4 regions of the Kitasatospora sp. NPDC086009 genome follow, and region 1 is predicted to be linked to each of the others. Evidence: riboswitches for the same ligand, from Rfam matches in the RefSeq annotation. Region 1 holds a riboswitch; each other region holds the start of a gene.
What was found. Region 1 has a riboswitch for cyclic di-AMP ahead of ACIF6L_RS10250 (hypothetical protein). Riboswitches for the same ligand answer to the same signal wherever they lie in the genome.
Positions count from the first base shown of each region.

Region 2: another riboswitch for cyclic di-AMP. It lies ahead of ACIF6L_RS25075 (transglycosylase family protein); the one in region 1 lies ahead of ACIF6L_RS10250 (hypothetical protein).
Region 3: another riboswitch for cyclic di-AMP. It lies ahead of ACIF6L_RS07820 (NlpC/P60 family protein); the one in region 1 lies ahead of ACIF6L_RS10250 (hypothetical protein).
Region 4: another riboswitch for cyclic di-AMP. It lies ahead of ACIF6L_RS09285 (transglycosylase family protein); the one in region 1 lies ahead of ACIF6L_RS10250 (hypothetical protein).

Region 1 is NZ_JBITSA010000003.1:238,897-246,001, forward strand. It holds gene aceB (malate synthase A) at 1-462, opposite strand, end outside; gene ACIF6L_RS10240 (IclR family transcriptional regulator) at 665-1,462, shown strand; gene ACIF6L_RS10245 (hypothetical protein) at 1,687-2,187, shown strand; gene ACIF6L_RS10250 (hypothetical protein) at 2,254-3,528, opposite strand; cyclic di-AMP (ydaO/yuaA leader) riboswitch at 3,533-3,656, opposite strand; gene ACIF6L_RS10255 (MoaF-related domain-containing protein) at 4,125-4,454, shown strand; gene ACIF6L_RS10260 (alpha/beta hydrolase) at 4,546-5,688, opposite strand; gene ACIF6L_RS10265 (TetR family transcriptional regulator) at 5,988-6,608, opposite strand; gene ACIF6L_RS10270 (SDR family NAD(P)-dependent oxidoreductase) at 6,945-7,105, shown strand, end outside.
Region 2 is NZ_JBITSA010000012.1:6,755-13,859, reverse strand. It holds gene ACIF6L_RS25095 (hypothetical protein) at 1-476, shown strand, start outside; gene ACIF6L_RS25090 (MazG family protein) at 1,059-2,078, shown strand; gene ACIF6L_RS25085 (SDR family NAD(P)-dependent oxidoreductase) at 2,296-2,730, opposite strand; gene ACIF6L_RS25080 (cytochrome P450) at 2,889-4,163, shown strand; cyclic di-AMP (ydaO/yuaA leader) riboswitch at 4,437-4,609, shown strand; gene ACIF6L_RS25075 (transglycosylase family protein) at 4,614-5,540, shown strand; gene eno (phosphopyruvate hydratase) at 5,796-7,082, shown strand.
Region 3 is NZ_JBITSA010000002.1:478,805-485,909, reverse strand. It holds gene ACIF6L_RS07835 (glycosyltransferase 87 family protein) at 1-499, shown strand, start outside; gene ACIF6L_RS07830 (hypothetical protein) at 516-1,673, opposite strand; gene ACIF6L_RS07825 (NlpC/P60 family protein) at 1,706-2,764, opposite strand; gene ACIF6L_RS07820 (NlpC/P60 family protein) at 2,990-4,144, opposite strand; cyclic di-AMP (ydaO/yuaA leader) riboswitch at 4,155-4,308, opposite strand; gene ACIF6L_RS07815 (NlpC/P60 family protein) at 4,632-5,675, opposite strand; gene ACIF6L_RS07810 (NYN domain-containing protein) at 5,888-7,105, opposite strand, start outside.
Region 4 is NZ_JBITSA010000003.1:15,041-22,145, reverse strand. It holds gene ACIF6L_RS09300 (alpha-amylase family glycosyl hydrolase) at 1-1,342, shown strand, start outside; gene ACIF6L_RS09295 (LacI family DNA-binding transcriptional regulator) at 1,368-2,387, shown strand; gene ACIF6L_RS09290 (hypothetical protein) at 2,447-2,647, opposite strand; gene ACIF6L_RS09285 (transglycosylase family protein) at 2,827-4,131, opposite strand; cyclic di-AMP (ydaO/yuaA leader) riboswitch at 4,118-4,276, opposite strand; gene ACIF6L_RS09280 (hypothetical protein) at 4,669-6,807, shown strand; gene ACIF6L_RS09275 (hypothetical protein) at 6,977-7,105, opposite strand, start outside.

The sequences.
Region 1 (7,105 bases):
GGAGGTGAAGTCGATCCGGCCCTCGAAGGCGTCGATCAGGTTGATCTGGCCGCCGACCACGTTCTCCCAGGTCGGCGAGGTGGCGTCCTCGAAGTCCGCCAGCCAGACCCGGGCGCCGGAGTTGAGGGCGTTGATGACCATCTTGCGGTCGGTGGGGCCGGTGATCTCGACCCGGCGGTCCTGGAGGGCGCGGGGGGCCTCGGCCACCGTCCAGTCGCCCGCCCGCACGGCGGCCGTCTCGGGGAGGAAGTCCAGGGTGCCGGCTTCGGCGATCTCGGCACGGCGGGTCCTGCGGCGCACCAGGAGCTCCTGCCGGCGGTCCTCGAACGCGCGGTGGAGGCCGACGACGAAGGCGACCGCCTCCGGAGTGAGCACCTCCTCGGCCCGGTGGACTCGCGGACCGGCGACAGTGACGACCGGAGCGGCGGGGGAGGCGCCGGCGGGTCCCTGATCTGTAGCCATGAGCAGGACACTCCTAAGACGGTTGAGCATGGCGAAGGCAGTTCCGGTGGGAACGTCCTTGATCTGAACCGAGGGGAAACCCCACCTGTCGGAGGGTTCGATTCTGTAAGGTGGAGACTAGTTTCCGCGATACAGAATTTCAACGGTTTGTTGAGGTGATCGCTGGGACTCTACTCCTCCCCCGACAGCGAAGGGAACGCCGGTGGTTGCGACCCCCGACACAGCATCGACGACGGGTCCGGACCGCGCGAGCGGCGGCGTGCAGTCCGTCGAGCGCGCCTTCCTGCTGCTGGAGGCGCTGGCCGACTCCGGCGGCGTGGCGACGCTCAGTGAGCTCTCCACCTCCTCCGGGCTGCCGATGCCCACGATCCACCGCCTGGTTCGTACCCTCGTGCAGCAGGGCTATGTCCGCCAGGACACCGCGCGCCGCTACACCCTGGGCCCCCGGCTGATCCGGCTCGGTGAGACGGCCGGGCGACTGCTCGGCAGCTGGGCCCGCCCCTACCTGGCCGAACTGATGGAGGCCACCGGCGAGACGGCGAACCTGGCCGTGCTGGAGGGCGGCGAGGTGGTGTACGTCGGACAGGTGCAGTCGCGGCGCTCGATGCGGATGTTCACCGAGGTCGGCCGCCGGGTGCAGCCGCACTGCACGGGCGTCGGCAAGGCGCTGCTGGCCCAGCTGCCCGAGGAGGAGGCGCGGGCCGTGCTCGGCCCGAACCCGCTGCCGGCGCACACCTCCTACACCGTGACCGACCCGCAGGAGCTGCTGGTCCAGTTGGCGCAGGCGCGTGAGCGCGGCTACGTGGTGGACGACCAGGAGCAGGAGATCGGGGTGCGCTGCATCGCGCTCGCGGTACCCGGCGCGCCGACGCCGACGGCGCTCTCCGTCTCCGGCCCGGAGGCCCGGATCCGGGCGCTGGAGGAGCAGGCCGGCGCGGCCTCGCTCGTCCCCGTGATGCACCAGATCGCGGCCCGGCTGGGGCAGGTCCTCGCCCCCTGACGCGGCGTCATCACCACCGCCCCGCAAGGGACACCGGCGCGGCTCGCCCGGAGTTCGCCCGTTCGGGCGGCCCGAGGGCGGGTCGGACCTGCCTGGGAGTACCGATCGCTCACGCTGAGTCCGTGCGCGCCCCGCGACGGTGCGGGGCGCCGGAAGACAAGGGCAGGGTGAGCGCGATGTCGCGTAGTACGTCCGTACGGGGAATTCTGGGCAGGTCACTGACGGTGGGATGCGCCCTGGTGGCGATGGTCGGCGGGACCGCCCTGGCGTGTCCGACCGACGAGCCCGCACCGAGCGCCGAACCGGCGGTCGCGGCGGCGAAGCCGTCCGACTCCGACCTGGAGGTGATCCGGCTGGACCCGGACCCCGTCGCGCCCGGCGGTACCACGACGCTGCACGCCTTCATCGCCAACGACGGGCCGGACCGGACCGCCTCCGCGTTCACCGTGGTGATCACCCTGCCGGAGGGCGTGACGGCCGAGGCCCCGTTCTTCCCGGACAACTGCTACGAGTTCCAGAACGGCCACCGGGTGCGCTGCACCTTCCCGGCCGGGCTGAAGCGGTACCGGACCGCGACCGCACTGATCCCGCTCCGGGTGGCCTCCACCGTCCCCCTCGGCGATCTGGACGGCGGCTACGTGGCGGTGCGCAGCGACGACGACCGGAACGAGGCGAACAACCGCCAGCCGTTCACGGTCCACGTCGTGGAGAGCACCCGCGGCTGAGCGGGGCCACCGGAGCCGCGTGGGGGTCGCCCGGATCCCGTCCAGGCGGCCCCCGCGCGTGGCTTCCTAGCGGTAGACCCGGACGTAGTCCGCGGCGAAGGTGATCGGGGCCGTGCCCTGCGGCGCGGCGTGGTACTGCCCTGCACTCAGGGACAGGTTGAGGATCAGGTACGCGGACCAGTTGGCGCCGACGCCCTTGCCGTCCGAGAACACCTTCGTACCGTTGACGTACCAGTCGACCGAGGTGGCGCCGTAGTGGGTGCCGATGGTGACCCAGCCGTCCTTCGCGATCGCCTTGGCGTCGGTGTAGTACAGGTGGCCCGGGTTGACGTGGTTGGTCAGCTCCAGCAGGTTCGGGTTGTCGGGGTGGTACTCGAAGGAGTCGATCTCCCCGTTGCCGTTCTTCCAGGTCCACAGGGCCGGCCAGGCGCCCGTGCCGGCCGGGAGCTTGACCCGGGTCTCGGCGTAGTCGCCGGTCTTCACCTGGAAACCCTCGCTGGAGTACTCGGTGGTGAGCAGCCCGGTGTCCCAGGACTTCTTGCCGTTCTCCAGCGTGTTGGCGCCCGGCTTGGCGGTGAACGTGGCGACGCCGCCGGCCACCGAGACGTTGTTCTTGTTCAGCCAGTCGAGCTTGTTGTCGTCCGGGTTGTGGTTGCCGTAGTGGTAGGCGCTGCTCTTGTCACCCGTCCAGCGCGAGCCGTAGGCGATCGGGCCGTTGAACTCGTCCGACCAGGTCAGCGACTTCCCGGCGACCGGGGCGCCGGTCGCCGGCGCGGTGGGGGCCGGGGCGGTGGGCGACGGCGTGGCGGTCGCGGTGGGTGACGGCGTCGGGGTGGGCTTGGGGGTGGCGGTCGGGCTCGGGGCGGGGGCGACGGTCGCGTCGGAGACCGCGAGCTGGCGCGAGGGCAGGTTGTGCCAGGTACCGCCGAGGTCCTGCCAGAAGCCGAACTGGGTGTACGTCCCGGCGGGCAGGGTGCGGGCACCGGTGGTGATCGACAGGCCGCTGGGGCAGATCTGCGCGTTGGAGACGTTGCCGGGGAAGTCGAGGTTGCGCCCGGCCGCGTCGCGGACGCCGACGCCGACGGTCTTGGCCGTGAAGCAGGACGAGGAGTGGACGGTCAGCGCGGCCGTGGTGGCCTTGCCCGCGACCATGGTGGCCGGGGCGAGCCTGTCCTGGGTGACGGTCGGCGCGGTGGCCGCCTGGGCGCCGGTGAGCGCCGGGACGCCGAGCAGGCCGGCGCCGCTGATGGCGAGCGCTCCGGTGGCGGCGAAGGCGGCCTTGCGGCCTCGGTGGGAGGGGCGGGCGTGGCGCGGGGTCGCGCGCCGGGCAGGCTTCTGCATGGCGGAGTCCTCTGTAGACGCCTGCGAGGTGAGCTGTCGGGTTCGGGCTGAGGTTGCCCGGCCGCCTGTGGGAGCGGCTTCACCCCTAGCCTCGGTCCGCACGCGCGAGCGCGTGGGCCGGGCACTGACCTGGGTCCCCCGCTCCCGTCCGCTGCGGTGCTCGACTGCCGACCGGCGGGTGGACAGGACTCGGCGTCCCGACGGCGGGGTCCGCGAAGACGGACTCGTGCAGGCTAGGCAGGCCGCTCGAATGTCGACAAGCCGACGGGGGGTGTTGTCGCGCAGCTCACAGTGCGAGCCGTCCGGAGTGGATCAAGTCACCGGGGAAGTTGATCAGTTGGAGACGGGGCGGGGCGTGGGGCGAGCGTGGGGGCGGGCGTGGGGCGGGCGCGGGGCGGCCGACGGGGTCGGCGGCGGGCCGGCGAGCGGGTGGCGGAGGTCCGGCCGGGGTGGGCGCGGCGCCGGGGTGGGCGCGGCGCCGGCCCGGTGTCCGCTCCGGGGCCGGGTGCCCGCATGTCCGCCGCGAAGGTCGGCCGGTCGGATAGGTTGGGAGTCCAGCCGTACCGCACAGACGAGAGACGAGGACCCGCTCCGCCATGACCGCGCCCCTGCCCGCCTTCGCCGGCCGTACCTACCTCTTCCAGGTCGACAACGGCGCGGCCTTCCGCAACGCCTACTCGCCCGACGGCAAGCGGCTGCGCTGGGAGGGCCTCGGCGAGTCGGCGGGCCAGTGGGAGGACGTCGCGCTGCACATCGCCGAGATCGGGCCGGAGCTGTACTTCGTCAGCTGGACCGAGCAGAGCGGCATCACCGTCAGCCACGTGATGGACCTCGGCAGGCTGACGGTGCGCGCGTTCTGGACGTACGAGGGCGAGGGCGGCCGGGTCGGCGAGCTGCACACCGGGACGCTGGAGCCGGTGGCCTGAGACCGGTCCGGGGCGCCAGTGTCCTGGCGTCCTGGTGACCGGGCGCGCTGGTATCCGGGCGTTCTGGCCGGGCGGGCGGGCCCGGCGGTGGTCAGACCGTGTGGCTCGGCACCTTGAGGTGCTGGGAGAGCCACTCCAGCGAGGACGGCAGCAGCCTGCTCCAGGTCTCGAAGTTGTGGCCGCCGGTCTTCATCATGCTGTAGGAGACCTTCATGGGCGCGTGCGCGGCGGCCACGAAGGCCTCGGTGTCCCGGCGGTAGTCGCCGTCGCCCTCCCTGGTCCCGGCCAGCAGGACGGACACCCCGGGCTGCGGCAGGTTCTTCAGCCGCCACATCAGGTCCGCCTCGTTGCGACGCTGCTGGCTGCCCCGGAAGAGGTCGCCGGTGGTCGGGTCGTCGGCGGCCTGGTAGTAGCCGGAGAGCGAGACGGCGGTCGGGAAGACCTCCGGGTGCCGCATGGCGAGCTTGAGGGCGCAGTAGCCGCCGGTCGAGTTGCCCATGAAGCCCCAGGCCTGCGGATCCGAGGAGACCCGGTAGGTCGCCTGGATCGCGGCCGGGACGTCCTTGGTGAAGTACGTCTCCGACTGCGCGCCGCCCGGGATGTCCTCGCACTCGGTGTCCTGCGGGAGGGCGGGCGAGGGGCGCATCAGCACCATCACGGTCGGCTGCATCCGACCCTCCTGGAGCAGCTTGAGCGCCGCGCCCGGGTAGTTCAGCCGGGTCACCAGGTTCTTGGCGATCCCGGGGAAGCCGGTGCTCACGATCACCGCCGGGAACTGCTTCTGCGCGTACTCCGGCTGGAAGTACTGCGGCGGCAGGTAGACGTACCCGTCGGTGGAGAGCCGGGTGCCGGCGCCGTCGATCCGGACCTCGCGGATCTCGCCGGACTGCTTGGGGTCGCGACCGAGCGCCCCGCCGCCCTGAACCGACGCGTGCCCGATGGTCTCCACCTGGAGGCGCCCGGAGGCGTCCGCCTTGTTCTGGATGACGACCGGGCCGTTGTCGCCGGTGCCGAGCAGATCGTCCCAGCTGCTGTAGAAGGCGAAGTAGTTGTTGGCCACCAGGCCCAGCGCGGCGAGCACGGTGAGCTGGGTGGCGAGCAGCGCGCCGATCCGGCCGAGCACCGCCTGCCAGGTCGTCTTCGACAGTCTCGGCCACAGCCAGACCGTGCCGGCCATCATCACGACGGCGATCAATACGGTCAGCGCCAGCACCTTGTGGCTCGTCAGACCCATGTCCTACTTGCTCCCACGCCTCGAACTCCCCCGTCCCCGTTGTCAGGACAACTGTCAGGACAACCGGAACGGCCGCCCCGGTTCCCCCGTCCACCACGGAAGCCAGCACCGAGGCGCGATCAACAACCCTAGCGGCCCGCCGGGCCCCCGTGGACCCGCCGACCAGCGGGTATGGCGGCCGGGCGGTGCCGGGACCGCGGGAGAGCGGGCTGGCACGAGCGGAGTGACGGGCAGTGTGACGAGCGGCGTGGCAGGCGGCGTGGCGGGCGATGCGACGGGCGGGCCGGGCTGACCTCGCGTCAGCTGACGCTGCTCCAGAGGCGCAGGCCGGCCGTCAGTTCGCGCATGCACCGGGCGCCCAGCTCCTGGGGCGAGCCCGGCCCGGCGGCGGGGGCGTCGGAGAAGGCCCACTCCTCCAGGGCCACCCGGATGGCGGTGGTCGCGGCGGCGGCCGCGAGCCGGATCTCCAGCTCGTCGGTGCCCCGGGGGCAGCGGGCGGTGAGCACCGCGCGCAGCCGCTCCTCCGAGTCGGCGTGCACGCGCTGCCAGACCGAGTCGAGCCGGGGATCGCGAAGCAGGTCGCGGGTCCAGTGCATGGCCTCCACGCCCGGGGTGTCGGTGGGCGTCAGCGACTCGACCGCCGAACGCTCCAGCGCCTCGCGGACCGGCAGATCGGCCGAGCTCTCCGCGAAGAGCAGCACCCACCGCCGGCCGCCGGCCGCCAGCAGCGGGGCGACGGCGTCTTCCTTCACGGAGAAGTAGCGGTAGAAGGTGCGCACTGAGATGCCGGAGGCGAGCGCGATCTCCTCGGCGGTGGTCGCCTCGGCCCCGCGCTCGGCGAAGAGCGCGGCGGCGGTACGGGCGATCTCCAGCCGGGTGGTGTCACGGCGGCGCTGGTTCAGGGTGGGGCGTCCGATCACAGCACTCAGCGTACGCGGACCGACGCACGCGATGGCGCGACGTGCCGGGATGGCGTGTTGTGCCGAGGTGGCGCGACACGCCGGGGTGGCGCGGCGTGTCGGGGTGGCGCGGCGTGTCGGGGTGGCGTGTTGTGCCGGGGTGGCGCGACACGCCCGGGTGGCGCGGCGTGCCTCGGCGCCGTTCCGCGCCGGGCGGTCGTCAGCGGTGTGACGTCCAACCGAATCCGTATGGCACATCGTGCCACTTTGGCCCGGCGCGACTCATTGGCACGATGTGCCACTTCGTCGTACCGTGTCAATCGAGGTCGCGAGACCACGAACGAACGGAGAACCACCATGGAGCGCTTCAGCGGACGGAACGTCCTGATCACCGGCGGCGGCTCGGGGATCGGCCAGGCCACCGTGCACCGGATCCTCGCCGAGGGCGGGCGGGTCGTCGCGGTCGACGTCAATGAGGACGGCCTGAAGGCCACCCTGCACCGGGCGACCGGTGACGG
Region 2 (7,105 bases), on a different contig from region 1:
CGGTGGCGGCCGTCGAGGCCCGGGTCGCGGAGCTGCGTGAGGTGGCCGGCGGCGCCTCCGCGGACGCCCGCCGGCCGCCGGACGGACTGGTACGACGGGCCGTCGCGGACCTGGTGCTCGACGCGGTCGTCGCCCGCGCATCGGCCGACCGCGGGCTCGCGGTGGACGGTGCGGAGGTGGCGGCGGCCCGGACGGCGGCGCAGGACCGGTACGGCGGTGCCGGCCCGCTCGCCCGCGTCCTGGCCGCCCGGGGTGTCGCCGGTCCCGGGGTCGACGACTACTTCCGTCGCGAGCTGAGCATCCGCCGCCTCGCCGCCGCCACGGGCCAGGACGCCGCCACCCCGGCGGGCGACCACACCGTCCGCCTCGCCCTGGCCGAAGCCGCCCTCCACCTGCGCGTCAACCCCCGCTACGGCACCTGGAACGCCGACCGGGTCGCCCTCCTCCCCGACACCCCGCCCTGGCTGGCCGGCTGACCCTCCGGCCCGACGAGCACAGGAAGTCGGACCGGCCGACTTCCCACTCCGCGCGCCGCGACCGGTACGCGCCCCTGCGGCGGAACGGGGCGGGCGGGGGCCCATGCCGGCTGGCCCTCAGGTTCGACGGGCACGGGAAGTCGGACCGGCCGACTTCTCACTCCGTGCCGCGCGACCGGCCCGCGCCGCTGCGGCCGAACGGGAGGAGCGGGGACCCATGGGCCTGCCGCCGTCCTTCGACCGAGGGGGCGGAGCCGGACCGGCACCGGGGCCTGCCGCTGCCCCTCTGTGTCGGGGGGGGGGGGGGATCGCGGCGGTGGGGCGCGGCCGACACCCGGGCCAGCCTCGCCCTCGGGGGCGGGCGGAGTGCGGCGGTGGGGCCGGTCCGGTGCTGTGGTCCCGCCGCACGGGGGGCTTGTCGCCCGTCGGGCCGGGCGGAGTGCGCTGCCGGACCCTGACCGGCACCCGCCCCCGGGCCGGGCGATACCCGGTACGCGGCCTGACCGGCACCCGGCCCCGCCGTCCCCCTGGCCGGGTGAAACGTGGAGGCGGGGGCTCACCGGGGCCGGGTAGGTTCGGGGTGTGACGAATCTTCCGGGCGCGAAGCTGATCCTGCTCACCACCACCCACCGGGTGGCTCCCGGCCTGCTGGCCTGGCCCGCCTGGGAGGCGCTGCGGTCGGCCGGGCGGGTGCTCGCCGGGGACGCCGCGCACCCGCAGCTGCCGGCGGTGCGGCAGGCGGGGGTCGAGGTGGAGGTGGTGGCGCCCGGTTCGGCGCCCGCGCTCGCCCGGCTGCTGACCGGACAGCCGGCCGCCTCGGGGCCGACGGTCTGGCTGGGCAGCCCGGACGGCGACCCCGGGCTCACCGACGCGCTGGCGCGCCTCGCGGTCGAGCACGCGGGCGAGGTGCCCGAGATCGAGGTGCTGCCCGGTTCGTACGACCTGCCGGGCGCGCGGCTGCTGGACCTGGTCTCGGTGATGGACCGCCTTCGCTCGCCCGGCGGCTGCCCCTGGGACGCCGAGCAGACCCACGCCAGCCTGGTGAAGTACCTGGTGGAGGAGTCCTTCGAGCTGGTCGAGGCGATCGAGGAGGGGGACCGCGACACGCTCCGGGAGGAGCTGGGCGACGTCCTGCTCCAGGTCTTCTTCCACTCCCGGATCGCCGAGGAGCACCCCACCGACGCGTTCTCCATCGACGACGTGGCGGGTGACATCGTCGAGAAGCTGATGTACCGCCACCCGCACGTGTTCGGGGACGTCGAGGCCGAGGGCGCCGCCGAGGTGGAGGCGAACTGGGAGGCGCTGAAGGCCGCCGAGAAGTCGGAGCGCGAGTCGGTGCTGGACGGCGTGCCGGCCGGTCTTCCCGCGCTGGCGTACGCGGCGAAGCTGGTGTCCCGGGTGCGCCGGGCGGGCTTCACCGGTGTGCCGGACGCGGCCTACGAGCTGCCCGCGGAGCTCACGGCGGAGTCGGCGGGCCGGCTGCTGCTCGCGGTGGCGCAGCGGGCGTTCGACGCGGGGGTGGACGTGGACGCCGCGCTCCGGGCGGCCGCGCGCGGCTACCGGGACGCCGTGCGCGCCGCCGAGGGGCTCAAGCCCGAGTAGCCCCGAGCGGCCCCCGGAGCACGCCCGAGACCCGCGCCCGGGCACGCCCGCACCGCGACCGCCGCCCGGGCACGCCCGGGCCGAGGCCCGCGCCCGGGCACGCCCGCACCGCGACCGCCGCCCGGGCACGCCCGGGCCGAGACCCGCGCCCGGGCACGCCCGCACCGCGACCGCCGCCCGGGCACGCCGCCCGCACCGCGAACCGCCGCGCCCCCCGTCAGACCGCCGCCACGTCCTCCACCGCCCGGCGCTGCACCGGGACCACCTCGTCGACGACCTCGGCGATCGCCTCGCCGACCAGGGCGAGCAGTTCGGCCAGTCGCTCCAGGTCGAGGTGGTCCGGCAGCTCGGCGAGGGAGAGGACGCGCTCGCCGCCCGGCCCGGCGACGCAGAACAGGTCGATCGGGCCGAGGTGCTTCTCGGTGGTGTCGACCAGGGCGGCGATGTCGCTCGGGCGGCGGATGTCGCCGCAGACGCCGACGACCGGGCAGCCCGGCCGGTCGAGTTCGGTGGCGAGGTCCTCGGCGATGCCGACCTGCTGGTCGGCGATGAGGACGCCGGAGGCGCCCGCGGCGGTGAACCGGCGGGCGAGGCCGGCTCCCGACCCGCCGGCGAGTACGGCGATGACCACGACTGCCCCGGTGACCCGCATGGTGCGCTCCTCCCTGTGGGCGGCTCCGCACCGGCGCCCACGCATTTTGCTTGCGGAGGATCGTAGGCAGGTCCTGACCCTCCGCAACAGGGATTACCCCTCAGGTGACCAGGCTCACGCCTGCCACGCCGGGGTTCCCCACCGGATACGGTCGACACATGCCAGTTCAGCCCGATTCAGCCCGCCCGCCGCTCTTCACCTGGGAGTTCGCCGCCGACCCGTACCCGGCGTACGCGTGGCTGCGGGAGCACGAACCGGTGCACCGCACCACCCTGCCGAGCGGGGTCGAGGCCTGGCTGGTGACCAGGTACGCGGACGCCCGGCAGGCGCTCGCCGACAGCCGGCTCTCGAAGAACCTGGCCCACCACAGCGGGCACGCCCACCGCAGCGGCCGGGTCGGCATCCCCGGCGAGCGCCAGGCCAATCTGATGACCCACCTGCTGAACATCGACCCGCCGGACCACACCCGGCTGCGCCGGCTGGTCTCGAAGGCGTTCACGCCGCGCCGGGTGGCGGAGTTCGAGCCCCGGGTGCAGCAGCTCACCGACCGGCTGATCGACGGCTTCGCGGAGCGCGGCTCGGCGGACCTGATCCACGAGTTCGCCTTCCCGCTGCCGATCTACGCGATCTGCGACCTGCTCGGCGTGCCGGCCGAGGACCAGGACGACTTCCGGGACTGGGCGGGCATGATGATCCGCCATGGCAGCGGGCAGCGCGGCGGGGTGGGACGCGCCGTCAAGCGGATGCGCGCCTACCTGGCGGAGCTGATCCACCGCAAGCGGGCCGATCCCGGCGACGACCTCATCTCGGGGCTGATCCGGGCCAGCGACCACGGTGAGCACCTGACCGAGAACGAGGCCGCGGCGATGGCCTTCATCCTCCTCTTCGCCGGGTTCGAGACGACCGTGAACCTGATCGGCAACGGCACCTACGCCCTGCTGCGCAACCCCGGGCAGCGGGCGCTGCTCCAGGACTCGATCGCCCGCGGCGAGACCGCGCTGCTGGAGACCGGTATCGAGGAACTCCTGCGCTACGACGGGCCGGTGGAGCTCGCCACCTGGCGGTTCGCGACCAGCCCGCTGACCATCGGCGGCGTGGACATCCCGGTCGGCGATCCGGTGCTGGTGGTGCTCGCGGCGGCGGACCGGGACCCGGCGCGGTTCGCCGACGAGAACACCCTCGACCTGGCCCGGACGGACAACCCGCACCTCGGCTTCGGGCACGGCATCCACTACTGCATCGGTGCGCCGCTGGCCCGGTTGGAGGGGCGCGCGGCGCTCACCACCCTGCTCACCCGGTTGCCCGATCTGCGACTCGCCGCCAGCCCGGAGGAGCTCCGCTGGCGCGGTGGCCTGATCATGCGTGGACTGCGCGATCTCCCGGTGGAATTCACCCCCGAGAAGCCCTCCGCTGCACCGGTGGACGGGCTCTGAGCAAATCCGTCCGGCGCCCACGGTGGTGTCTCGATCTCGTCGCGCCGAGACCTCGACACGCTGACGGGATGTCGCCGACACGCCCTGGCAGCGGGTATGAATCAGCATCAAACCGGACATAGCTCTGTCGTTGGTAGGCGATCGGCCACGCGCCGTAATTTATGTGTGATACCTGCGATATGAGCTTGTTATTGATGTGAGGATCTGTCTACCCTCCCTGGAGTTCGCAGCTGCGGACCTCGTGCGCGGAACGCCGAATCCTGCCCGCCGCGTTACGGGAAACCGACCAGAACCCTTGGGCAGGGGCGGGGGAACCAGGTTTGTTGCCGTCCCCCACGGCTTGGGGTGAAGCCGCCCACGCGGGCAGAAGGCGTCCGCGTCGTGCGGCCGGGCCACCTCCCGGTCCGAACCCGACAGCTCACCTCGCAGGCGTGCGGAGAGGACTTCCCCATGCTCTTCGTCGGAACCGGCCGTCACCGTCGTCGCACCCAGACCGAGAAGGCCATCGCCGTTGCCGGCGTGGCCGGCGTCGGACTCGCCCTGCCGCTCCTCACCGCCACCGGCGCCTCGGCCGCCCCGGCCTCGACCTGGGACGCGGTCGCCCAGTGCGAGAGCGGCGGCAACTGGGGCATCAACACCGGCAACGGCTTCTACGGCGGCCTCCAGTTCACCTCCAGCACCTGGAAGGCGTTCGGCGGCACCTCGTACGCGCCGCAGGCCCACCAGGCCAGCCGGGCGCAGCAGATCTCGGTCGCCGAGAAGGTCCTCGCCTCGCAGGGGCCGGGCGCCTGGCCGGTCTGCTCCCAGAAGGCGGGCCTGGCCAAGGGCGGGGCGGCGGCCTCGGTCGACACCTCCTCGGACGCCGAGCCGACGGCCGCCGCCAAGCCGGCCCAGTCGAAGCCCGCGCAGAAGCCGGCGCAGAAGCCCGCCCAGAAGCCGGCCCAGCAGCAGGCCCCGAAGCCCGCCGCCCAGCAGCCCGCCCAGCAGGACGGCCGGGCTCCGGGCTTCGCCGGCCAGCCGGGCTGGGACGCCGACGCGAAGGTCTTCTGGTACCAGAGCGACGGCGCCTGGTACTGGACCAGCCACCAGAGCGTCTACCAGCAGTACGCCGGTCAGCAGGCCACCCAGCAGACGAGCGGGTACGCGGGCCAGGACAGCCGCCCCGCCGCCGCCCACGGCGCCCCGGCCGCGGCCGCTCCCGCCGCCCAGCAGCGCACCGGGCACGGCTACACCGTCCAGTCCGGTGACACCCTGTCGACGATCGCCGCCGCCCAGGGCGTCGAGGGCGGCTGGCAGACGCTGTACGACGGCAACCGCGGCACCGTCGGCACCGACCCCAACCTGATCCTCCCGGGCCAGCAGCTCGACCTCGGCTGACCGCCCGTGTGGTGACTCCCCTTGCGGTGACGCCACGAAGGGGGCCGGTTCGGCCCCCTTCGTCCGCATCCGGCCGCATTTCGTGGGACAACCAGGTGAACTACCGGTGGGTAGCCCGGCCACACGCTGAGACGGGACCGAGGCCGACGTGGTCCCGGGAGCCCGTGCGGTTAGGCTCTGGTCGTAACGACTCCGCAACCATCCGGCCGACAGCACCCATCGTCAGCCGAACCTGCTTCCGCTAGGAGATGCCTCGTGCCGTCCATCGATGTCGTCGTAGCCCGTGAGATTCTCGACTCGCGTGGCAACCCCACGGTCGAGGTCGAGGTCGGCCTCGACGACGGCAGCACCGGCCGTGCCGCTGTCCCGTCGGGTGCCTCCACCGGTGCCTTCGAGGCGCTGGAGCTTCGCGACGGTGACAAGAACCGCTACTTCGGCAAGGGCGTGGAGAAGGCCGTCCTGGCCGTCATCGAGCAGATCGGCCCCGAGCTGGTCGGCTACGACGCCACCGAGCAGCGCCTGATCGACCAGGCCATGCTCGACCTGGACGCCACGCCGGACAAGTCCTCGCTCGGCGCCAACGCGATCCTGGGCGTCTCGCTCGCCGTGGCGCACGCCGCCTCCGAGGCCAGCGACCTGCCGCTGTTCCGCTACCTGGGCGGCCCGAACGCCCACGTCCTGCCCGTCCCGATGATGAACATCCTCAACGGTGGCTCGCACGCGGACTCCAACGTCGACATCCAGGAGTTCATGATCGCTCCGATCGGCGCGGAGTCCTTCTCCGAGGCCGTCCGCTGGGGCGTCGAGGTCTACCACACCCTCAAGGGCGTGCTGAAGGAGCGCGGCCTGTCCACCGGCCTCGGCGACGAGGGCGGCTTCGCGCCGAACCTGGACAGCAACCGCGAGGCCCTGGACCTCATCACCGAGGCCATCCAGAAGGCCGGTTACGTGCCCGGCCGGGACATCGCGCTCGCCCTGGACGTCGCCGCCTCCGAGTTCTACCAGGACGGTGCCTACCAGTTCGAGGGCAAGGCGCTCTCCGCCGCCGAGCTCATCGAGTACTACGCCGAGCTCGTCGCCGCGTACCCGCTGGTCTCCATCGAGGACCCGCTGGACGAGTCGGACTGGGACGGCTGGAAGGCCATGACCGTCAAGCTGGGTGACAAGGTCCAGCTGGTCGGCGACGACCTGTTCGTCACCAACCCGGCCCGCCTGGCCAAGGGCATCGAGACCGGCACCGCCAACGCGCTGCTGGTCAAGGTGAACCAGATCGGCTCGCTGACCGAGACCCTGGACGCCGTCGAGCTGGCCCAGCGCAACGGCTACCGCTGCATGATGTCGCACCGCTCCGGTGAGACCGAGGACGTCACCATCGCCGACCTCGCCGTCGCCACCAACTGCGGCCAGATCAAGACCGGCGCCCCGGCCCGCTCCGAGCGCGTCGCCAAGTACAACCAGCTGCTGCGCATCGAGGAGATCCTCGACGACGCGGCCGAGTACGCCGGCCGCGGCGCGTTCCCGCGCTTCCGCTCCGCCGAGTAGTGACCGCGCGGCCGAGCAGTCGT
Region 3 (7,105 bases), on a different contig from region 1:
GCTGCTGCTCTGGCGCTTCACCGCCAAGCGCCGCAACGCGGCCACCATGTACGACGCGGCGCTGGCCGCGCTGCTGATCTTCACCGTGACCAGCCGGGTGATCAGCCCGCAGTACCTGGTCTGGCTGGTCGGCGTGGCGGCGGTCTGCCTGACCGTGCGCGGCACCAGCCAGCGCCCGGTGGCGCTGCTGGTCCTGGCCGCGACGCCGCTGACCGTGGTGGAGTTCCCGCTGCTCTTCAGCGAGCTGGTCGGCAGCGAGCCCTGGGCCGTCACCGCGCTGACCCTGCGCAACCTGCTGCTGCTGGCCGCCACCGGGCTCTCCTGCGTCCGGCTCTGGCGCTCGACCCGCGGGGCCGCCCAGCTCCCGCCGACCGTCGTGCTGGACCGCGCGGAGCCGGAGCCGGTGTCGGCGAACGGCTACCCGGTGCGCCCGGGGATCGCGTACGAGCAGGACCTGCTGGACGGCATCGACCGGCCGCCGGCCCAGCGGCGGCGCTAGGGGCCCAGCGGCGGCGCTAGGCCGCCAGGCGGCGGACCTCGGCGACCCAGAGTGCGGTGAACTCGGCCAGTCCGAGGCCCAGCTCGTCCCGCAGGACGCGGTCCGACTGCTCCTCCCGGCCCGCGCCCGCGCCCGCCGCGCCGACCGCCCGGTAGTAGCCGACCAGCCGGTCCGGCCCGAAGCGGCGGGCGATCAGGTCGCAGGCCAGCCAGGCCTGCTCGTAGGCCTGGGCGATGCCGTCGGCCCCGGCGGTGAAGTCCCGGTCGGCGGGGAGCGCCGAGGGCACCCGGCCGGCGGCGACGTCCCGGGCCAGCTCGGGGGCGATCTGCCGGGGCGAGCGGCCGGAGTCCCGGTAGCCGGTCCAGTCGGCGACGCCCTCGGAGAGCCAGAGCGGCGTCCAGGCCCGGGTGTCGGCCCGGGTCGCCACATGCACGGCCTCGTGGGTGATCACCACCTGGCGGCCGAAGTCGCTGAGCCCCCGGTAGGCCCCGGGGTTGACCAGCACCCGGTCGGCCGGGGTGTGCCGGGGGGCGCCGGGCGCGGCGGTGGTGACCGCCACCATGCCGGTCCAGCCCGCCGGGTCGGCGTCCAGCAGCCGGCCGAACTGCTCCTCGGTGGCGGGCAGCTCCAGGAGCAGCCGGCCCGGCCAGGCGGTGCCCCAGAGCGCGGTGACGGCCGGGACGGCCCGGTCGGCCACGGCCATGAGCTGCGCCGGGTCCGGGCCGTCGGCCAGGCCGAGCACCAGGCAGTGCGCGCCGGCCGCCGCCCGGACGGCCCCGAAGTCCCAGAGCGGCGCCGGCCCGTCCGGGCCGTCCTCGCGTTCGACCCGCCAGCCCCCGCCGGTCCGCCACAGCTCCAGCCGGCGCGGGTGGACCACCGGGTAGGCGTCGTAGCCGGTCACCCGGACGGTCAGTTCGGCGGTGGCGGTGAGCCGGTCCGGCCGACCGGCCGGACCGAGCACGAGGTTGCGGTAGGCCGCCTCCACCGGGGGCGCGGACGGTGGGGCGGTCAGCGTCCGGGCCCGCTCGGCCAGCACCGCGACCACCTCGGCCCGCTGGTCCGCCACCGCGGCCACTGAGGCCGCCGGAGCCGCCCGGGGCAGCGACAGCTGGGCCAGTCCGCCCGCCGCGAGCAGCAGGGCCCCGCGCCGGGACAGTGCGCGGCGGCGTGTCACGGCGTCGGCAGGAGGGGTCGGGACGGGCCGGCTCAGAGCCGGATCACCTCCGCGACGGGCATCGCGTTGACGCTCTCGTAGCGGACCTTGGCGCCCGGGTAGGGGGCGTGCACGATCACCCCGCCGCCGGCGTACATGCCGACGTGGTGCCTGTCCCGGTAGAAGATCACCAGGTCTCCCGGTCGCGCGTCGGAGATGCTGACCCGCCGGCCGGCGTACGCCTGGGCCTGCGAGGTGCGCGGCAGGGTCACTCCGGCCTGCCGCCAGCTCCAGTACATCAGACCGGAACAGTCGAACGCGCGGGGCCCGGCGGATCCGTACACATAGGGCGAACCGATCATCCGCACGGCGGCGGCCAGCGCGGCCGCGCCGCGTTCGGAGGCGGGCGGGGCCGTGCCCAGGTCGAGGCGGTCGGTGCCGCGGGTGGCCCGCTGCTCGGCCTCGCGGGCGTCCTGGGCCACCATCCGGGCCCGCTCGCCCGCCCCCAGGCTGTTGAGCAGCCGCTGCGCCTTGGCCAGCCGCTGCTGGATCTGCTGCTTGCTCTCGGCCAGGGCCCGGCGGGTCTCCTCCAGCTCGGAGAGCTTCATCGAGGCCTCCGACCGGCGCTGGTCGAGCCGGCGCTGACGGGCCACCACCTCGTGCAGCGTCTCGTTCTGCCGCTCGGCGGCCTGGTCCAGGCTGCGGGCCTTGGAGAGGTAGCCCTCCGGGTCGGTGGAGAGCATCAGCTGGACGGTCTGCGCCATCCCGCCGCCCCGGTACTCGGCGCCGGCCACGGTGGCGAGGTCGCCGCGGAGCTCGTTGAGCTCGCCCTGGGCGACGGCGACCTGCTGCTGGAGCGTGCCGGTCTCGTGCTGGAGGCGCTGCTGGACGTCCAGTGCGGCGTTGTACTTCTCCGAGGCCTGCTCGGCCTCGTCGTACAGCTGTTCCACCTGCGCCTTGACGTCCTTGCGGTTCGACGGCCCGTCCGGCGTGCCCGGGGCGGCCTGGGCGGCACCCCCCGTGGCCACCCCCAGCGCGGTGGTGGCCGCGGCGGTCAGCACCAGCGCACGGGCGAACGCGCCCGGCAGGGGGGAACGGCGGTGCACGGCCATACGACGGTAACTCCGATCCTGCGACCCGGCCCCGCCGCCGCACCGGTGCGGGCGGCTGTCGAGCGGGAGTCCGGTGGCAGACGTTAGCGAGTCCGGGCGAGCGAGTCCAAACCCCTCCCAACCCGAATATTTGACCCGCAATCGGACATCAGCACGGTCCAGCACGAAAGCCGCAGGCCCGGCCTCCCACGAGGGGAGACCGGGCCTGCGGGAGCAGACGTCGGATCAGACGCGCACGATGGCCGAGATCGGCAGCATGCTGGCGGTCTCGTACCGGACGTTCGCGCCGGGCTTCGGCGCGTGGATGACCTGGCCGCCGCCGACGTAGAGCGCGACGTGGCTGCGGTCCGCACGGTAGATGATCAGGTCGCCGGGCTGGGCGTTGGCGATATTGGTGCCCACGTTGGTACCGGCGGTGGCCTGGGACTGCGAGGTGCGCGGCAGCGACACGTCCGCCTGGGCGTAGGCCCAGCTGGTCAGGCCGGAGCAGTCGAAGGAGCTCGGACCGGCCGCGCCGTAGACGTACGGGGCGCCCAGCTTGCTCTCCGCGGCGGCGATCGCGGCGGCGGCGCGCGAGCCGTTGGCGGCGGGCGCGGACGGCGCGGCGGCCGCGGCGGCGGGCTTGGCGGCCGGCGACGACGGGGCGGGCAGCTGGTCGCGGGTGTTGTCGCGGGAGGCGCGGTCGGCGTCCGCCTTGGCCTTGGCCTCGGCCTTGGCGGCGTCCGCCTTGGCCTTCGCCTCGGCGGCGGCCTTCTCCTCGGCCGCGCGCATCGCCTGGCGCTCCTGCTCGGACAGCGAGTTGTACAGGTCCTGGGCCTTGGCCAGCTTGCCCTGGACCTCCTCCTTGGAGGCCTTCAGCTGCTGGGTGGTGGCTTCGAGCTCGCCGAGCTTGCCCTGGGCCTCGTTGCGGTCCTGGTCGAGCCTGCGCTGCTGCTCCTGGAGGTCCTTCAGCGCACCGGACTGCGTGCTGCCGGCCTGGTTGATGGCGCCGGCCTGGCTGAGGAAGCTGTCCGGGCTGGACGAGAGCATCAGCTGCACGGTCGGCGATATGCCGCCGTTGCGGTACTGCTCGCCGGCGATCTCGGCGAGACCGCCCTGGGCCTCGGTCACCGCGGCCTGCTGACGGGCCACCTTGTCCTGCAGCTCACCGACCTGCTTCTGCAGCTCCTGCTGCTTGGCCTGGGCACCGTTGAGCTTCTCGGTGGCCTGCTCGGCCTGCTCGTTGAGCTGGTCGATCTGCTCCTTGACCTGATCCTTGGTCGGCGTCGGGTCGGCGTGGGCGCCGGACTGCGCGGAGAGCGCGACCGCCGCGGCGGCGACACCGGTCAGAATCGAGACCCGGGCGCGGCCGGCGGGCTTGGGACGACGATGGGACGCCACGAAGGCGGACTCCTTCTTCCTACGTCCGCCTACCGGGTGAGCTGACGGGTTCGGGCCGGAAGCGTGCCCTACGACGCCTCACCGACCGCACGACGGTCGACCTGGCGCCGATTCACCCCGGAGGAACATGGTTCCCCGGCTCCGTTCCACAGCGCCCCCGACTACTGGACTCCCCGACGGGCAGATGCTCTGCCCCGCTGCTTCACGAACTCGGCGGTAAACCTCCGCCGCCACCCCTGCTGGGTGATCGACTGTGCGGTGGTTCGAGGCACGACCCTAGTAACAGAACCGTGATCCGTTCAAATCCTTGTCAGAAAAATGCCGGAAGAATATCCAAGTTCATTTGTGAATATGACCGGGTGTGATCACGCGCCCACATGGAGCTGATCGTTTGTCATGATGCGGCCGCAGACACCGACGCCACCCCCGGTTCCGGGGGTGGCGCGGATCACAGGGCCGGATCCCGGCCCGTGGGCATGTCGGTCCGTCAGACCCGGCGGATCGCGTTGATCGGCATCGCGTCGGCCTTCATCACCTTCACCACGTCACCGGTGTGCGGCGCGTGGACCACCATCCCGTTGCCGATGTACATCCCGACGTGGCTGCGGTCCGGGCGGTAGATGATGAGGTCGCCCGGCTGGGCGTCGGCCAGCGAGGCCACCTTCGAGCCGTAGTTGGCCTGCGCCTGCGAGGTGCGCGGCAGCGAGACGCCGGCCTTCGCGTACGACCAGACCATCAGACCGGAGCAGTCGAAGGAGTTCGGGCCGACCGCGCTCCAGACGTACGGCGAACCCTGCTTGCTCATCGCGTTGGCGACGGCCTGCCCGGCGAAGCCGCTGCCCTGCGGGAGGCTGCTCAGGTCGGTGCGCTCGCTGCCGCGCGAGGCCCGGTCGGCCTGCTGCTGGGCGGCCTTCAGCGCGGCCCGGTCGGCGGCGCTGAGCGAGTTCAGCAGGTCCTGGGCTTCCTTGAGCTTCTTGTTGACCTCGGCCTTGGACTGGTTCAGGTCCTTGGTCGTGCTGTCCAGCGAGGCGAGGACGGCGGCCGCCTCGGCCTTCTGCTGGTCCAGCCGGCGCTGCTGGTCCTGCAGGCCCTTGAGCGCCTCGGTCTGGCTGGAGCTGGCCTGCTGGACGCTGGCGGCCTTGTCCAGGTAGCCGGACGGGTCGGAGGCGAGCATCAGCTGGACGGACGGGTCGATGCCGCCGGTCCGGTACTGCTCGGCCGCGACCTCGGCCAGCCCGCCCTGAAGCTGGGTCATCTGGTCCTGGCCGCGAGCCACCTGGTCCTGGAGCTGGTCCGCCTGCTTGCGCAGCTGGTCCGCCCGCTCCTTGGCACCGTTGAACTTCTCGGTGGCCTGCTCGGCCTCCTCCTGCAGCTGGTCGACCTGCGCCTTCACGTCCTCCTTCTTGGGGGACGGGCTGGGCGCGGCGTGGGCGCTGACCTGGGCCGAGAGGGCGACCGCGGTCGCAGCGGCAGCGGTCAGCACGGTGACCCGTGCACGGCTCGACTGCTTGGGACGGCGGTGGGTGGCCAAGTGACCGGCTCCTTCTTCCAACGGACTCACCCGAACGAGTGAGAATCCGGAAAATAGGTTTGACGCCAGACCCTAGTGAAGATCCACGCTTTGCGCCACTCCCCCGATGGCGTGAACTCCCGCCCCCCGCCATGACTTCACGGGATCCACACATCCCCGCAAACCGGGCGCTGACCAGGCGTCATCCCCTGCCGGCCGACCCCCGGCCGAGGTCAGGGCCGGGCCAGTCGGTTCAGCAGCAGCACCGAGGCTACAGGGCGCGCGCCCGCCTTCCGCACGCCCTCCGCGACCTCCCGGTCGGTGGAGACCACCACCACCGGCCGGCCCTGCGGCTCGGCCCGCACCAGGCGGCGGATCAGTTCGTCGGCGGTCTCCCCGGTCCGGCTGAACCGCACCCGGACCCCGCGCGGCGGCGCCAGGATCACCGGCACGTCGAGGTCCTGGCCGTCGAACACGCAGGTCACCTCCGCCTGCGTGCGCTGGGCCAGCATCGCCAGCCCGCCCAGCAGCCGGATCCGCTGCTGCTCCAGCGGGAGCGCCGGGTAGCCGGTCTTGGTCACGTTGTAGCCGTCCACCACCAGGTGGACCTGCGGGATCGCCAGCAGCTGGTCCAGCAGCGCCGGGTCGTCCTCGGCCAGCCCGCGCCGCGCCACGTCGTGCGGCGAGGCCGAACCCGGCACCACCGCCTCGACCAGATCGGCCGGGCGGATCTGGGAGACCGGCAGGGCCAGCTCCCGCTGGAGCCCCTGCGCCGACTGCAGCACGGTGTCCAGCAGCAGCCGCAGCCGCATGTCCTCGACGCTGCGCCCCTCGCGGGCCGAACGGCGGCCCTGCTCGGCGGCGTTCTCCAGCTCGGAGATCCGGTGCCGCAGCCGCCGCGCCTCGCTCTCGGCGGCGCCGCGCTCGACGCCCGTCTGCGCCTTCAGGGCCTCCAGCTCCCCGGTGACCCGGCGCGTCTCGGCCTGGGCCCGCCGGGTGTCGCTCTCCAGCGAACGCACCTTCTTGCGCAGCGACTCCACCTCCTTGCGGACGTCCTCCGACTCGGCCCGCTGCCGGTCCAGGTCCGCCCGGGCAGCGGCGCGCACCTCGGCCAGCTCTGCCTGCAGCTTCTCGGCCAGCCGGGCCGCCTCGGCCGCCGCGCCCTCGGCGCCGGCCCGCTCGGCCTCCTCACCGGCCTCGACGACCAGGCGGCTCCAGCCCGCCGACCGGACCAGGTAGGCGGCGGCCGCCACGTCCATCGGATCGGCCGCGCCCGGCACGCTGCCCGACTCCAGCGCCCGGACCAGGTCCGGCTGCCCGAGCCGCAGCCGCTCCGCTATCCGCACCCGGAACGCCGGCTCGGACTCCAGCGCCGCGGCGAGCGCGGTGGCGGCGTACTTGGCCCGGCGCGCCGGGGTGAACTTGGCGTACGGGCGCAGCGTCTGCGGCAG
Region 4 (7,105 bases), 220 kb from region 1:
CAACCACTCCTCCGACCGGCACGAGTGGTTCCAGCGCGCCCTGCGCGAAGGCCCGTCCTCCCCGCTGCGCGAGCGCTACCACTTCCGCCCCGGCAAGGGCGAGAACGGCGAGCTGCCGCCCAACGACTGGGAGTCCATCTTCGGCGGCCCGGCCTGGACCCGCACCGAGAACCCCGACGGCACCCCCGGTGACTGGTACCTGCACCTGTTCGCGCCCGAGCAGCCCGACTTCAACTGGGAGAACGGGGCCGTCGCCGACGAGTTCCGCTCGATCCTGCGGTTCTGGCTGGACATGGGCGTCGACGGATTCCGGATCGACGTCGCCCACGGCCTGGTCAAGGCCCCCGGCCTGCCCGACATCGGCGGCGGCGACCAGCTGAGGCTGCTCGGCAACGACGTCATGCCGTTCTTCGACCAGGACGGCGTGCACGAGATCTACCGCAGCTGGCGGAAGATCCTCGACGAGTACCCGGGGCAGCGGATCGGCGTCGCCGAGGCGTGGACCCCGACCGTCGAGCGCACCGCCAACTACGTGCGCCCCGACGAGCTGCACCAGGCCTTCAACTTCCAGTACCTGGGCACCTCCTGGGACGCCGCCGAGCTGCGCTCGGTGATCGACCTGTCGCTCGACTCGATGCGCCCGGTCGACGCCCCCGCCACCTGGGTGCTCTCGAACCACGACGTCACCCGGCACAGCACCCGGTTCGCCAACCCGCCGGGCCTGGGCACCCAGATCCGCACCCCCGGCGACCGCGCGCTCGGCCTGCGCCGGGCCCGCGCCGCCACCCTGCTGATGCTCGCGCTGCCCGGCTCGGCGTACGTCTACCAGGGCGAGGAGCTCGGCCTGCCGGACGTCACCGACCTGCCCGACGAGGTCCGCCAGGACCCGTCCTTCTTCCGCAAGGCCGGCCAGGACGGCTACCGCGACGGCTGCCGGGTGCCGATCCCGTGGTCCGGCACCGAGGCCCCGTACGGCTTCGGCCCGACCCCCGGCGGCCCCAGCTGGCTGCCGCAGCCGGCCGAGTGGGCCGGGCTCAGCGTCGAGGCGCAGACCGGTGACCCGACGTCGACCCTGGAGCTCTACCGCAGCGCGCTGGCCATCCGCCGGGAGCAGTCCGGGCTGGGCGCCGGCACCGGGGTCGAGTGGCTGGCGAGCCCCGAGGGCACCCTGGTCTTCCGCCGCGGCTCCTTCGTCTGCACGGTGAACACCACCGCCGAGCCGGTGCGGATACCCGCGCCGGGCCGGCTGCTGCTGTCCTCCGCGGACGCCGCGCCGGAGGCCGCCGACGCCGGCGGCGAAGCGGTCCTCGGACCGGACAGCACCGACTGGTGGGCGGTCTGACGTGGTTGCAATAGGCTCTGGGACCGTGACTACGGCGCGACTATCAGACATCGCGGCGCAGGCGGGGGTCAGCGAAGCCACCGTCTCCCGCGTACTCAACGGCAAGGCGAACGTTTCCGCCGCCACCCGGCAGACCGTGCTGGCGGCGCTGGACGTGCTCGGCTACGAGCGGCCGACCAGGCTGCGCCAGCGCAGTGCGGGACTGATCGGGCTGATCACCCCGGAACTGAGCAACCCGATCTTCCCCGCGCTGGCCCAGGTGATCGAGCAGGTGCTGAGCCGGCACGGGTACACCCCGGTGCTCTGCACCCAGACGCCCGGCGGCTCCACCGAGGACGAACTGGTGGAGATGCTGGTCGACCGGGGCGTGGCGGGCATCGTGTTCGTCTCCGGCCTGCACGCGGACACCACCGCCGACCACGACCGGTACGCCCGGCTGACCGGCCGGCAGGTGCCGTTCGTCCTGATCAACGGCTTCAGCGAGAAGATCGACGCGCCGTTCATCTCGCCGGACGACCGGGCCGCGATGTGGATGGCCGTCCAGCACCTGGCCGAGCTCGGCCACGAGCGGATCGGCCTCGCGGTCGGGCAGAAGCGGTACGTCCCCGTGCTGCGGAAGATCGAGGGCTTCACGGCGGCCCTGCGGGAGGTCCTCGGCCGGACCGAGGAACAGGCCCGGGAGCTCGTCCACCACACGCTGTTCAGCGTGGAGGGCGGCCACGCGGCGGCCGGCGCACTGCTCGACAAGGGCTGTACGGCGATCGTCTGCGGCAGCGACATGATGGCGCTCGGGGCGATCCGCGCGGTGCGCCAGCGGGGGCTGTCCGTGCCGCAGGACGTCTCGGTGGTCGGGTTCGACGACTCGCCGCTGATAGCTTTCACCGAGCCGCCGCTGACCACCATCCGCCAGCCGGTCGAGGCGATGGCCACCGCCGCCGTCGACGCCCTGCTGGAGGAGGTCGGCGCGAACGCCGCCCAGCGCGGTGAGTTCATGTTCCAGCCGGAGCTGGTGATGCGCGGTTCCACGGGCGCCCGCGCCCGCTGAGACGACGACCGGGGCCCCGGAGGACGATCCAGTCCTCCGGGGCCCCGTCCTGTCCGCCCTCAGCCTTCCTGCGCGGTCGGGCGCTGCTGTCCGGTCCGCTGCCCGTCGGCGGCCTCGCCGGTCCGGCTCTCGGTGCGCCGCCCCCGGGCGAGGTAGTCGCGCAGGATCAGTTCCACGGCGTCCTGCGGGTTCCTGGTGCCGGAGAGCATCATCGCGTCGATCGCGAGATTGGCGTCGAGCGTGACGGTGACCTGGGCCATGTGACTCCTCCTCGGGTGCAGAGCAGCAGCATGCCCGCCGGGCCCGGCTTTGGCCATGCCCGGGCCCGGGCCCGGGCCATCCTGCGCGCGGGCGTGCCGGAGCCCCCGGGGAGGAGCGACCAGACTCTCCCCGGGGGCTGCGGCGGGTGGCGCGGACCGCGTGCGGACCGCAGGCGGGATCAGACCCGGCCGGCGAAGTCCGGGGCCCAGTTGGCGATGGTCTGGGTCCGCACGCCCACGCTCGGGTTGGCGGCCTCGACGTACTTGCCGTCGCCGATGTAGAGCGCGACGTGGTAGACGCCCGAGTCCTGGCCGTTGTTGGACCAGAACAGCAGGTCGCCGGCCTTGAGGGCGTCCAGCGAGACGTGGGTGCTGGCGGCGGCCTGGTCGGCGGCGACCCGCGGGACGGAGACGCCCGCGGCGCGCAGCGCGGCCTGGGTCAGGCCGGAGCAGTCCCAACCGCCGTTGCCGGTACCGCCGTAGACGTAGGCCTGGCCGACCTTCGACTGGGCGAAGGAGACCGCGGCGGCCATGCTGCCGGTGGCGGCCTGGGCCGGCGCCTCGGCCGACGCCTGGGCGGCGGGCTTGGCGGCCGGAGCCTGGGTCTGCGCGGCCGGCTTGGTGGCGGTCGCGGTGGAGCCGTCGGCCTTGCCGGTGGCGCCCGAGGAGCGGTTGAACCAGTCGAAGCCCTGGCCGGACTCGTCCGAGGCCCGGGTCTTCGCGCGGTCGCCCAGGCTCAGGTGCTGGCCCGGGTAGATGACGTGCGGGCCGTCGCCGAGGGTGCCGCGGTTGAGCTCGTAGAGCCGCTCCCAGCCGCCCTGGATGTTGTTCTTGTCGGCGATCGAGGAGAGCCAGTCGCCCGCGACCACGGTGTAGTCGGAGGAGGCCTGCGCGTCCTGACGGTACTGCTGCCAGTTCCGGCCCTGCGACGGCTGGGCGGAGTCGGCGGCGGCCGGGGTCTCGGCGGCCTTCGGGGCGGCCTTGGGCGCGGCCGGCTTGGCGGCGGGGGCGGGGGTCTGCACCGGGGCCGGGGTGGCCTTCGGGGCGGCCGGCTTGGCGGCGGTCGCGGTGTCGACGGCGGCCGGGGTGCCGCCCTTGGTCAGACCGGCCTGGACGGAGCAGACGGGCCAGGCGCCGGGGCCCTGGACGGCGAGCACCTTCTCGGCGACCGCGATCTGCTGGTCCTTGGTGGCGAGGTCGGCACGCGCGGCGTAGCTGGTGCCGCCGAACGCCGCCCAGGTGGAGTTGGTGAACTGGAGGCCGCCGTAGAAACCGTTGCCGGTGTTGATGCTCCAGTTGCCGGTACTCTCGCACTGGGCGACCTTGTCCCAGGTGGCGACGGAGGCGGCCGAGGCGGAGCCGGCGGTGAGGCAGGGGACGGTGAGGCCGATGCCGACGACGCCGAGGGTGGCGATCGCTCGGCGGGTGCGGCCGGACAGGCGGGTGCCGTTGGTGGGCAGCATGGTGACGCGGTCCTCTCCCACGCCTGCGAGGTGAGCTGTCGGATTCGGGCTGGAGTTGCCCGGCCGCGCTGTGGACGCGGCTTCACCCCTAGCCCCGAACCGGTACGAACCGGTCCCGGGCGACTTACCTGTGGTTCCCCCGCTCCTGCCGTGGTGCGTTCTGCGCTGCCAGCGCACCCGACGGCAGGACTCGGCGTTGCGGGTGGGCTGGGTCCGTGTGGCCACGAACGGGGAGCACGTTAAGCAGACTTAAGTTCAAACCGCAAACATGTGTGACGGTCATCACAGTTTATGAAGAGCGTGCTGAATGGCTGTCCACCATGATCAGAAATGACCGATTTCGCGCAACGCCCTTCGGAGCCACGGCAACTGCCTATGCTTCAGGGCGTCAGGACCGACGCGGCCGTCTGGGGGGAGGGCTTCGCAGCGATGGCCATGGACGAGGGTCCCGAGGCCGGCGCGCCGGCCGAGCGGCCGCGTGGAACGCACCGCCGGGCAAAACACCGCAGAGCGGACATCCCGCCCGCCGAGCCCCGAACTCCCCTGCCCCGGCGGACGATGCTGCGCTGGCTCGCCGTCGGCACGGTCTTCGCGGCGGTCGGCGGCGAGGAGGCACTGCGGCGCTCCCTGGACGGCCGCTCCGCGCCCGGCGCCGCCGCGGAGGACCCCGCCACGGCGCCGGGAGCGGCCGACCCGGCCGCGGAGCACCGGCACGGCGCCGCGTCGCCCTCCGGGACGCCCGGGGGCACCACCGACGGCGCCCCCGCCGAGGGGACGGCCGCGCCCGGGCAGCCCACCGCCGGAGCCGCCCCCGCACCCACCCCCGACCAGGGCGGCCGCCCCTGGTCGGACCCGGCCGGCTGGGGCGGCCGGGTACCCGGACCGCAGAGCGCCGTCCGGATCACCGACCGGGTGCTGCTCGACACCGACGCCGCGATCGGCTCGCTGCTGGTCGAGCCGGGCGGTGCGCTCACCTTCGCCGCCGACCGCAGCCTCACCCTCGCCGCCGCGGGCAACGTCGAGATCCGCGGCACCCTCGCGCTCGCCCCCGAGGGCGCCGCCGTGCACACCGTGCGCTTCCCCGCCGTCGACGAGCGGCGCTTCCGGGGGGACGGCATGAAGGTGGTCGACACCGACGTCGGCCTCTGGGTCACCGGCGCCGGGTACCTGCGGCTGGACGGCGCGGCCAAGACCGCCTGGGGGCGCGCCGACCGGGCGCTCGCGGCGGGCGACACCACCGTCAGCCTGGCCGCGCCGCCCACCGGTTGGCTGCCCGGCGACGAACTGGCCGTCACCCCGACCGGCCCGCCCGGCGAGGACGGCTTCTCCACCCGCTACGACCTCGCCGTCGTCCGGGCCGTCAGCGGATCCACCGTCACCCTGGAGGCGCCGCTGACGTACGCGCACCCCCGGGTCGGCGCCGGAGGGGGCGTCACGGTCGGCGCCGAGGTGCTCAACCTGACCCGCAGCGTGCGGATCGAGGGCACCGCCGAGGGCCGCGCCCACGTCCACCTCACCACCTCCCGCCGGGCCGACCTGCGGCATGCGGCGCTGCGCTGGGTCGGCCCGCGCACCGACACCGCGGAGTCCTGGAAGGGCCCGGACGGCAGCGCCCCGGTGACCGCCCCGGTGCTCGGCCGGTACGGGCTGCACTTCCACATGCTGGGCGACACCACCCGGGGCACCGTCGTCGAGGGCCTGGTGGTCCGCGACGCGGGGAGCCACGCCTTCGTCCCGCACGCCAGCCACGGCATCACCTTCCGCAGCTGCATCAGCCACGACACCTGGGAGGACGCCTACTGGTGGGACGGCCCGCCGGACACCCGCACCCCGCAGCAGCCCTCCGACGACATCGTCTACGAGTCCTGCGTCGCCTCCCGCACGCGGCTGGAGCCCAACCCGCGGGCCTACCGGCTGACCGGCTTCAACCTCGGCGCCGGCACCGGCGGCAAGGCGCTGGACTGCGTGGCCGTCGGCGTCCAGGGGGCCGACGGCGCCTCCGGCTTCGAGTGGCCGGAGAACAGCGAGGGGGTCTGGACGTTCCAGCGCTGCCTGGCCCACAACAACCTGCGGGACGGCATCTTCGTCTGGCTGAACGCCCAGCAGCACCACGTGGTCACCGAGTTCGCGGCCTACCACAACGGCGGGTGGGGCATCGAGCACGGCGCCTACCTCAACGACTTCGACTACACCGCGAGCGTGCTGTACGGCAACGGCGGCGGGGGAGTGGCGCTGCACTCGCTCGGCCGGGACAAGGGGACCCTCTTCGACGGCCTGCTGATCGACGCCGCCGGGCAGAGCGACTACGGCGTCTCCACCGCGCGCCACGAACTCGCCGGGGAGGCGGTCACCTTCAGCCGCAGCCGGTTCACCGGCCACCGCCGGGCCGGGATCGCCTTCCGGGCCACCCCGGACGGCAAGCCGGACGACATCCTCGTCCTGGACTGCGAGTTCGACGGCAACGAGCTCTGGATGGACCCGGAGTCGGCGCCGCCGAAGAACATCCTGCTGCGCCGGGCGGGGCAGACCGAGGTGCTCCAGGTGCGCAAGGCGGACGGTGACGGCGGGCGGTCGCCGTGGAACGCCACCGGCGTGCCGGTGGCCGCCTTCGCCGCGCAGTCCCGGCCGGTGCAGCTGCCGGCGCTGCGGCTCAAGGACGCGGCGGCGGCCACCGGCCGGGTGGGCGGGCGGACCTGAGGCGGACCTGAGGCCGGCCGGGGCCCGCCGGGGCCCGCACCGACGCGCCGCGGGCCGGTGCGGCGCGGGCCCGTACGGAGAGGGCCGGTGCGGCGGGGACACGTACGGCGGGGGGTACGGCGAGGGCCCGGAGCGGGTGCGCTCCGGGCCCTTCGGCGTTCGTGGTCCGCTACTCGGCGGCGGGCTCCCCGGCCTCCTGGGCAGCGGCCTCCTCGGCGGCGGCCTGCGCGGCGAACGCCTCGGGGGCGACGGCCGGCAGCACGGCGAGGTAGGTGGCGGCGATCAGCTGGCCCACCGT